DNA from 3 places in the Nostocoides veronense genome. Region 1 is predicted to be linked to each of the others. Evidence: predicted binding sites of a transcription regulator. Region 1 holds the regulator's gene; each other region holds the start of a gene.
The links. Region 1 encodes LexA, which represses DNA repair genes until DNA is damaged. Its sites were predicted from a motif close to TCGAACANNTGTTCGA; they were not measured.

Region 2: ABD225_RS12460 (alpha-ketoglutarate-dependent dioxygenase AlkB) is a predicted target of LexA. The motif match lies at 1,601-1,616, and genes of this name have one in related genera.
Region 3: ABD225_RS04750 (HNH endonuclease signature motif containing protein) is a predicted target of LexA. The motif match lies at 1,793-1,808, and genes of this name have one in related genera.

Annotation. Positions count from the first base shown of each region.
Region 1 is NZ_BAAAPO010000008.1:3,375-6,647, forward strand. Features, by position in the region: gene ABD225_RS02505 (vitamin B12-dependent ribonucleotide reductase) at 1-42, opposite strand, end outside; gene nrdR (transcriptional regulator NrdR) at 129-608, opposite strand; gene ABD225_RS02515 (LysM peptidoglycan-binding domain-containing protein) at 816-1,094, opposite strand; gene lexA (transcriptional repressor LexA) at 1,475-2,203, shown strand; gene ABD225_RS02525 (NAD-dependent protein deacetylase) at 2,255-3,127, opposite strand; gene ABD225_RS02530 (LysR family transcriptional regulator) at 3,194-3,273, shown strand, end outside.
Region 2 is NZ_BAAAPO010000039.1:15,626-18,898, reverse strand. Features, by position in the region: gene ABD225_RS12465 (hypothetical protein) at 1-884, opposite strand, end outside; gene ABD225_RS12460 (alpha-ketoglutarate-dependent dioxygenase AlkB) at 950-1,597, opposite strand; gene recO (DNA repair protein RecO) at 1,766-2,536, shown strand; gene ABD225_RS12450 (isoprenyl transferase) at 2,533-3,273, shown strand, end outside.
Region 3 is NZ_BAAAPO010000015.1:187,075-190,347, forward strand. Features, by position in the region: gene ABD225_RS04745 (DEAD/DEAH box helicase) at 1-1,317, opposite strand, end outside; gene ABD225_RS04750 (HNH endonuclease signature motif containing protein) at 1,815-3,263, shown strand.

The sequences.
Region 1 (3,273 bases):
CTTTCCGGAACGGGCGGCACTGGGACGGGCGGTCTCCGTCATGGATCTCTCTCCTGGGTGGTGTGGTGATGCGTATGTCGTGTGGTCACCGGGCACCGGCCGCGCGTCGCGACCGGCGCCCGGGAGTCCTATGGGGCGCCGATCAGCGGATCGTCGACCGGGCTGCGTTCGGCCCGCAGCAGCGTGATCGCCGCCTCGAAGTCCTCCAAGGAGTCAAAAGCCTGGTAGACGCTCGCGAAGCGAAGGTAGGCGACCTCGTCGAGGTCGCGCAGCGGCCCGAGGATGGCCATCCCCACGTCGTGGGCATCGACCTCGGCATTGCCGGCGGAGCGCACGCTCTCTTCGACCCGTTGGGCCAGCAGCGCCAGGTCGTCTTCGGAGACCGGGCGGCCTTGGCAGGCCTTCCGGACGCCGGCGAGGACCTTGGCTCGGCTGAACGGTTCGGAGACGCCGGAACGCTTGACGACTGTCAGCCCGGCCGTCTCGATCGTGGTGAACCGGCGATTGCAGTCCGGGCACTGGCGGCGCCGACGGATCTGCGCCCCGTCGTCACTGGTGCGCGAATCCACCACGCGCGAGTCGGTGTGGCGGCAGAAAGGACAGTGCACGACCACTCCGATCTACGCGACTTTGGGGATGACACCGGGGACAAGATGGGGACAACCTGTGGGTAACAACGCTGCGGATGTGCACTAGATGTGGACGAACTACATGCGTGTAACCACTAGATGTAGGACTCTACGGAGAAAGTAGCCACTACGTCAACCCTTTGGGTCCACCGGCGTGGCGGCGTCCCACCAGCCATCAACGAGGTCTCAGCGCGCCGGAATGACGAGCCGCTGACCAGCAAGAAGGCGGTCGCTGGAGAGCCCATTGGCCACCTGGATCGCCGAGATGGCGTTGACGATCCCGCGCTCGGGCAGATAGGCCTGTGCCAGGCCGGAGAGGGTCTGCCCGGACTGGACGACGACGACCCGCTCCCCGCTTCCCGCGGGGGCCGCCGCACCGGGCCCCGCGGCATACGCAAGGGCCAGGCCCGCACAGAGCGCGACCGCAGCAAAGAGGGTGATCGACAGTCGACCGAGGCGGGTCAAGCGGAAACCAGTAGCCTCTGGACGCATCGGCCGTGACGGGGCCACCCGCGCTGGCGCAGCGGTCGGCACCAGGCGAAGGTGGCCACGGGAGCGCCCACCACGAGTTCCCACGAGGCGCCCTGCCTCGACACCATCCCAAGCGATTGCTGCGCTCATATCCCTATCTCCCTTCGGCGTGTCTATCGAATGTTCGTTCGATAGAACGGTTGTACGATGTCTAGCACGATCCGAGCCCGAGGAGCAAGACACGCTCGTACAGATGTTTGATCTGAACGCGTCGACCCCCTAGGCTCAAGGTCATGGCAGAAAGCCTGACAGGGGGCACTGACAGCCCCTCTGAGCAGGGAAAATGCGATCTACGAAAGGGACGGAAGGCAGCGATGAGCACAGAGGATGGCAGCGGCCAGGTCCATTCACTGCCCGAACGCGACGGCGGCGAGGCCCTGACGGTGCGGCAGCGACGCGTCCTTGAGGTGATCCGCAACAGCATCGACCGGCGCGGCTACCCCCCGAGCATCCGTGAGATCGGCGAAGCCGTCGGCCTGGTTTCTCCTAGTTCTGTTGCTCATCAGTTGCACGCCCTGGAACGCAAGGGCTACCTCCGGCGCGACCCGCACCGCCCGCGCGCGATTGAGGTCGTCTCGCCGGACGCCCCCAAAGCCCGGGGCTACCGGCCCGGGGACCACGTGGAGGAGCAATTCATCGACGAAACCGGTTCGGGCGACGCTCGGCCCGAGGCGTCATATGTCCCGGTGCTCGGCCGGATTGCGGCCGGCGTGCCGATCACCGCAGAGGAGGTCGTCGAGGACGTCTTCCCGTTGCCGCGGCAGATCGTCGGCGAGGGATCGCTCTTCCTGCTCAAGGTCGTCGGTGACTCGATGATCGACGCCGCGATCTGCGATGGGGACTGGGTCGTCGTGCGGCAGCAGCCCACCGCCGACAATGGCGATATCGTCGCCGCGCTCTTGGACAACGAGGCGACGGTGAAGACGTTCAAGCGCAAGGACGGCAAGGTGTGGCTGATGCCGCACAACACCGCCTTCTCCCCCATTGACGGTGACCACGCGACGATCCTGGGCAAGGTCACTGCCGTCCTGCGGCGCGTCTGATTCAGACACGCGGGCGCACCCCGCGGGGTGCGCCCGCGTGCCGTCGGTGCCTTAGGCCAGGGCCGTAACCTCGGACGCCACGGCGTGCAGCAGCGGCGAGATGTCGGCGTCGATCCGCAGGGTGGCGAGGTCATCGCCGCGGGTCGGTCCCTTGGTGACGATAGCGATTGGTTTGCCTTGTGCCGCAGCCCTTTTGACGAAACGCAAGCCGCTCATCACCATCAGCGAAGAACCAATCACGAGCAAGCCGGACGCCGCATCCGTCAACTCGAAGCAGTGCGCGACGCGCTCCGGCGGCACGCTGGCTCCGAAGAAGACGACATCGGGCTTGAGCCGGTCGCCGCGGCATACCAGACAGCGGGGACTGCGGAATCCCTCGATGAGTTCGGGGGCGAGCACGACATCGCCGTCCGGGCGGATCTGCGCCGAGACCCGCGATCCACCGCCGGGATCGCGGTCGATGCCGTCGGCCGCCTGCGGGTTGGCCTCGGCGAGCCAGGCCTGGATCTGCTCGCGCGGATAGCGGGCCGAGCAATCCAGACAGATGACGTCGGCCAGCCGGCCGTGCAGGTCCACGACATCGCGCGCGCCGGCCACCTGATGGAGCAGGTCGACATTCTGGGTGATGACCGTGCCGACCCGGCCGTCGGACTGCAGGGCGGCAACGGCCCGGTGCCCCGGATTGGGGCGAGCGGCGGCGAAACGTAACCACCCGGCATACGACCGGGCCCAATAGCGTTGCCGCGCAGCCGCACTGGAGACGAACTCCTGATGCGACATCGGGGTCACCCGGCGCGTTCCATCCGGGCCGCGGTAGTCCGGGATACCGGAATCAGTGCTGATGCCCGCGCCGGTCAAGACCAGCGGCGGCCCGGAGCCGAGGTATGCCGCGAGTTGCGCGACATGGGTGGGCGACGCGGACACCCCGTCAGTATGCCGTGCCTCACGTCGTCCTCGGGCTGGCCTATAACGCTGCGTTATGGTGGCCCGGTGATCGATGCTGCCGGGCTCCGCGTGATGCGGGCCATCGCCGACGAGGGCAGCTTCACCTCCGCTGCGGCGTCGCTGGG
Region 2 (3,273 bases), on a different contig from region 1:
GCCGCTTCCGTGGCGGCGAGGGTCAGGCCGACAACACCCATGGCGAGGTAGGGCCACTCGCGGAAGCGGAGGTAGGCGGCAAAGGCGCCGACGCCGACCAAGGTGAGGAGGACATAGGCGAGGATCTGGCGGTTGTCGCGGCCGTCGAACATCGGGAACTGCGCGCCGAGGAGCGTGAGCGCGCCACCCACGAGCCGGGCCGTTTGATCCTCACGCCAGCGCCCCATCTCGGCGAGCGCCAACCAGCCGAGACCGATGATGAGCAGCGCGATGCCCTGGAGAAGAGACGAGCCGTCGAAGAGGGCTGACCCGCCGCTCGCGATGAGGATGAACAGGCCGAATCCGATGCCGAGCTGGCCGGGCAACGAGGGCGAGAAGAGATAGAAGAGCACCGCCAAGATCGTGAACAACCCGAAGACCCACACCGGGATGACGCTGGTGTTCGGCTTGAGTCGATCCTCGAGGAAGACCCCGAGCGCGCCTGCCGCGAGCGCCGAGGCGCCGAGGCCGAGCACGCCGGCCAGCTGCCGCCGGGCGGACTCGACCGGCTGCTCGCCCGTTAGGCGCACGACGGCGGTGACGATGGCCAGCACCAAGGCACTCCCGGCGAGGGCAAGGATCCGTGTCGGCACGCTCATCTGGTTCCACTGCAGCGAGATGAAGACCGCGCCGGCGGCGACGACGAGGATGCCACCGACATACCCCAGCAGCGTCGCGAGGAGAGTGTTGGACGCCCCGCTTGCGGGAGCCCGACGCGTGCCGAGGCGCTGGGTGACGATCGCGAGGGCGCGCTCGCGATCGTCGGCGGCGACGATCCCGGAGTCCACCAGGGCGGTCACGATTCCGGGAGCCGTGCCGTCTGATCCATCGGATCGCGTGTTCATGGGCGCATTCTCGCCGGTCGCCGCACGGAAGCGCATGAGTATGCCTGCTCAGCCGCGCGCGTGTCTCAGCGCACCCCGGCGGGCCGGAACTGGACGGAGATGCGCGGGCCGACGACATCGCGGGTCTTGGGTATGGCGTGCTCCCACGTCCGCTGGCACGAACCACCCATGACGACCAGGTCGCCATGCCCGGTCGTGAACTTCAGCGACGCTCCGCCCCCGGCTGGCCGCAGCGCCAGGGTGCGTGTCGACCCGAGCGACAAGATCGCGACGATGGTGTCGTGGTATCGCGACCGTCCGATCCGATCGCCATGCCACGCAACGGAATCCGCGCCATCGCGATAGAGACACAGCCCCGCGGTGACGAGCGGCTCGCCGAGGGTGGGCAGGTAGTGCTCGCTCACCGCGCGGCATAACTCGTCGACGAGCGGGTGGGGCCAGGGCTCGTCGGCGGCATAGAACTTCGTCAGGCGGGGGACGTCGACGATGTTGTCATACATCTGTCGCCGCTCCGCGTGCCACGGCACATCCCGACACAACGCCTCGAACAGCTCGTCGGCCGCCCGCAGCCAGCCCGGCGCGACGTCGACCCAGGCGCCCCGCGACAACGGCGTGCGGAGCGGTTCGAGGGGGCCGAAGGGCGAGTCGTCGCTCACCTCCGCCGCGCCGAAGTCCAGGACGTCCTGCAGGCTCACCCGATCAGCATACGACATGAATCGAACATATGTATGAGAGGCCGCGCCGTTCTCCCATTTCTCACCGGATGCCGGAAGGTTGAGGTTCACCCCGCCTAGAAAGTCGGCCGAACCTCAACAAAGCGGCATCCGGAGAGAAACGTGTGGCTGGCGTGACTCCCGCGCAAGGCGGGGGAGAATGGGGGCGTGCCCACCTACCGCGACCAGGCGATCGTGCTTCGCACGCACAAGCTCGCCGAGGCCGACCGCATCATCACGGTGCTGGCACGCGAGCGGGGCAAGATCCGCGTGGTCGCCAAGGGGGTGCGGCGCACCAAGAGCCGGTTCGGGGCGCGCCTGGAGCCGGGCATGATCGTCGACCTGCAGTGCTATGAGGGCCGCAATCTCGACACCGTCACCCAGGCCGAGAGCATCGCGTCGTATGGGGATCCGATCGCCCGCGACTACCGCGCCTACACCGCCCTCGCGACCGTCCTGGAGACGGCTGACCGCCTCACGGAGGAGCGGGCGCCGGCGCTGCAGCAATACCTCCTGCTACAAGGCGCCCTCGCCGCGCTCGCCGGCGGCACGCACGACGCCTCGCTCGTCCTCGACGCCTACTTGCTTCGGGCGCTCGCGATCGGCGGCTACGCGCCGAGCTTCTTCGACTGCGCCCAGTGCGGCGACCCCGGCCCGCAGCTAGCCTTCAATGTCTCCTCCGGCGGGTCCGTATGTCCGTCCTGCCGCCGCCCCGGCTCCGTCGCCCCGAACCGCGCGACGCTCGATCTGCTCGGCGCGCTCCTCGTCGGCGACTGGGATATCGCGGACGCGAGCCTGCCGCAGCACCGGCGTGAAGGCAATGGCATCACCGCGGCATATGTCCAATGGCACCTAGAGCGCGGCCTGCGCTCGCTGCCTCATGTCGAACGCGAGCCGCACGTCGAAAAGCTCCCTCTGGCAACAGGATTCACCACATGATCGCTCCCTTCCCGCACCCGAGCGGAGCTCAGCCGCCGCGCTATCCCGCCGCCGCGCTGCCCAAGCATGTCGCGATCGTCATGGACGGCAACGGCCGCTGGGCCAACCAGCGCGGGCTGCCGCGGACCAAGGGCCATGAGGCCGGCGAGGCCGCGCTGCTTGATGTCGTCGCGGGGGCCATCGAGGTCGGGGTGACGCACCTGTCCGCATACGCCTTCTCCACGGAGAACTGGAAACGCAGCCCCGACGAGGTGCGTTTCCTCATGGGCTTCAACCGCGATGTCATTCGCCGGCGCCGCGACCAGCTCAACGAGTGGGGCGTGCGGATGCGCTGGGTGGGGCAGCGGCCGCGCCTGTGGGGCTCGGTGATCAAGGAGCTTGAAGTCGCCCAGGAGATGACTCAGCACAACACTGGGCTGACGCTCTATTTCTGTGTCAACTATGGCGGGCGCGCCGAAATCGCCGCTGCGACAAGGCGAATCGCCGAGCAGGTGGCTGCGGGCAAGCTGCGTCCCGGCAGCGTCAACGAGAAGCTTCTCGCCCGCTACCTCCCCGAGCCGGATATGCCGGATGTCGACCTCTTCGTCCGCTCCAGCGGCGAGCAGCGCACCTCCAACTTTCTGCTGTGGCAGAGCGCGTATGCGGAGATGGTCTTCCTCGACACCCTGTGGCCGGACTTCGACCGGCGTGACCTGTGGCGGGCCATCGAGATGTATGCGGACCGCGAGCGCCGGTAC
Region 3 (3,273 bases), on a different contig from region 1:
GATCATCGAGTGGCTGACGCGCATACGGGATCGAAGGGGTTCTGGCGGGGCCGCCACGAGGCGGTCGAAGGTCGCCTCGGTGTAGCTCAACTGGCCCTCAGGTGGTCCCTTGCGGACGACCTTGCGGCGCTTCTTGGGGTCGTCACCGGCCTTGAGGAGGGCGCGGTGGTTGTCGATGACGTACTCGGGCGCCTGGACGACGACAAAGCCCTCGACGTCGAAGCCCGCCCGGCCGGCGCGGCCGGCGATCTGGTGGAACTCTCGGGCGCGCAGGACGCGCTGGCGGCGGCCGTCATACTTCGTGAGCGAGGTCAGCAGGACCGTGCGGATGGGCACATTGATGCCGACGCCGAGGGTGTCGGTGCCGCAGACGACCTTGAGCAGGCCGGCCTGGGCGAGGGTTTCGACGAGGCGGCGGTACTTCGGCAGCATCCCTGCGTGGTGGACGCCAATCCCATGCAGGACAAGGCGTTTCAGCGTCGCACCGAAGCCCTTGCCGAAGCGGAAGCCGCCGACGAGGGTCTTGATGCGCTCCTTGTCCGCGCTGGTGGAGACATTGATCGACATCAGCGCCTGGGCGCGCTCGATGGCGGCTTGTTGGGTGAAGTGCACGATGTAGATCGGGGCGCGCTGATCGTGCAGAAGGTTCTCGATCGTCTCGTGCACGGGCGTGAGGACCCAGTCGTAATGCAGCGGCACGGGTCGCTCGGCGGAGGTGATCGGGATGGTGTCGCGGCCGGTGCGACGGGTCAGGTCCTCTTCGAAGAAGGTGGTGTCGCCGAGGGTCGCGGACATCAAGACGAATTGCGTTCGCGGCAGGAGTAGGAGCGGGACCTGCCATGCCCAGCCTCGGTCCGGCTCCGCATAGAAGTGGAACTCGTCCATGACGACCAGGCCGATCTCGGCCCGATCGCGTTCGCGCAGAGCCTGATTCGCGAGGACTTCGGCGGTGGCGCAGATGATCGGTGCGTCGGGGTTGACTGCGGCGTCGCCGGTGAGCATCCCGACGTTCGCGGCGCCAAAGATGTCGATGAGCGCGAAGAACTTCTCGCTGACAAGGGCCTTGATCGGCGCGGTGTACCAGCTGCGCTCCCCTGCCGCGAGGGCCTTGGCGTGGGCGGCCACCGCGACCAGCGACTTCCCGGATCCGGTGGGGGTCGCCATGATCACATTGGCGCCCGAGAGCAGGGTGAGGATCGCCTCCTCCTGTGCCGGGTAGAGACTGATCCCCTGGCCGGTCGTCCACGCCTCGAAGCGCTCCAGCACCTCATCGGCATCTGCGGCGTTCCCGATCGAAGTCAGGGACACCGGCGACATGCCGCCCATTGCATCACGCCCGCCCGCCCCCGCCGCCCCGCGCGCGACCTGGTCGGTGAGACCACTTTTCCGCCCATTGCCGGAACGTGGACGTACGCAACGGATCATTACCGTTGCGTATGTCCAGGTTCTCTCCCATGAGAGGCGCGCCGATTCGCTCGCTAGGGAGTGCGCTCCCCTGGCTTCGGCTGCGCTTCCTGGGTGAAGCCCTCGGGGCAGGAGATTCGTCGCGGCGCTCGCTCGTCCCTCGCTCGACTCCGCTCCTCGACTGCCCCTCCGGGCTTCCCCCAGTCCGCTCCGAACCGTCAACCCATCGACCGGCAACCCGCAGATGAGGCTCCCGGAAAAGGCAGGGCGCACGGGACCCTTCCGCCTCACCCGACACAGGCTGTCAGACCCCTCTGATAAAGCATCGCGTTCACGAATCATGTTGCGCACCAACGAAGTAGGTGCATCCAGGCGTTGCGCGCGGAGGTCGAACGGGTGTATCATCGACTATGGCGATCACCCCTCACGACAGCACCGGGACAGGCCCCGCCAGGCCGAGTCTCGCGGTCGTGTTGGCGCGGGTCGCGGAATGCCGCGACGCCCTCGCAACCGTGCACGAATGCGTGTCACTCACTGGGCGGGATGAGGTCGAAGAACTCCTCACCGAGATCGGTCGCCTGCTGCTGATGGGTGAAGCGGCGGAAGTCGCGATCGTCTCCGACGCCATGACCCGCGGGTTGCCCGGGTCCGGGCCGGTGGCGTTGACGGCGACAGACTGGGTCGCCGCCCTCTCGCCGCGACACACCGCCCGGACCGCGTCAACGGTCGTCAAACTCGCCGAGGCGGTCGCGCCAGCCACCGTGACGCGCGCGGCAGGACCGCTCGCGGCTGGGCAGCCCGGGGAAGCCCTCGGGGTGGCGGTGCTCACCGGTCAAGCGTCGGTCGCAGCGGCGACCCTGGCACACGCGGAGATGCGGCGCCTCGCCCCGGACCTGCAACCCGACACCCTCGACACCGTGTGGGGCGTGTACGCCGACTACGCGTGCGGCGGTGATCCGCGGGAGATCCGGGCGATCCGGCCCGAACTGTATGCCCGGTTCGGGCGCCCCGACCGACTCGATGACCGCGACGAGCGAGCCCGCGCCCACCGCGCGTTCAGCACCGGCACCCCCGACCCCGTCGACGGGCTCACCGAATACCGGCTACGCCTCGACCCCGCCGGCGCCGCCATCATCGAAGCCGCCCTCGACCCGCTAACGAAACCCGTACCCGGGCCGGACGGGGAAGCGGACACCCGGTCGTATGTGACACGCCGCGCCGACGCCCTGTTGGACCTCGTCAGCCGGGCCGTCCGGGCCGGCGACACCGTCCCGGCTCAGCCCGGCACCCAACTCTCGCTTGTCGTGAAACTCGCCGACCTGCAAACCAGTTCAGGCGGCGGCCAGCCTTCCGGGTGCGGTCAGGCGATCGGTGGCGTGGACGCCGGCCGCTACCTCGCTCTCGCGACCACCCGCACCCTGTCGTGTGGCGCGGACATCGCGCCGATCGTCGTTGACGACGCCGGGAACCCCGTCCTGATCGGAAGAACCAAACGCCTCTTCACCAGAGCGCAGATCCGGGCGTTACACGTCCGCGACGGCGGCTGCAGCTACCCCCGCTGCTCCAAACCCGCCGGCTGGACCGACGCCCACCACCTCAAACATTGGATCGACGGCGGCCCCACCGACCTCGCGAACGCCGCCCTGCTCTGTAGCTACCATCACCACATCGTCCACACCCGACGCCTCGCCGGCCACCTCACCACCAAGCCACCACCCGGCCGCGAAAAAGATTGCGTAGCAACGGAAAACGGCGTCGACACTGATGACGGCGGGGCGCATCCGACGCGCGCCAGAGTCGAATGGGACCTCACCCCCGGCAGCTACGACCACGCCCCGCCCGCGCATCTGACTCATTAGAACGAGCGGC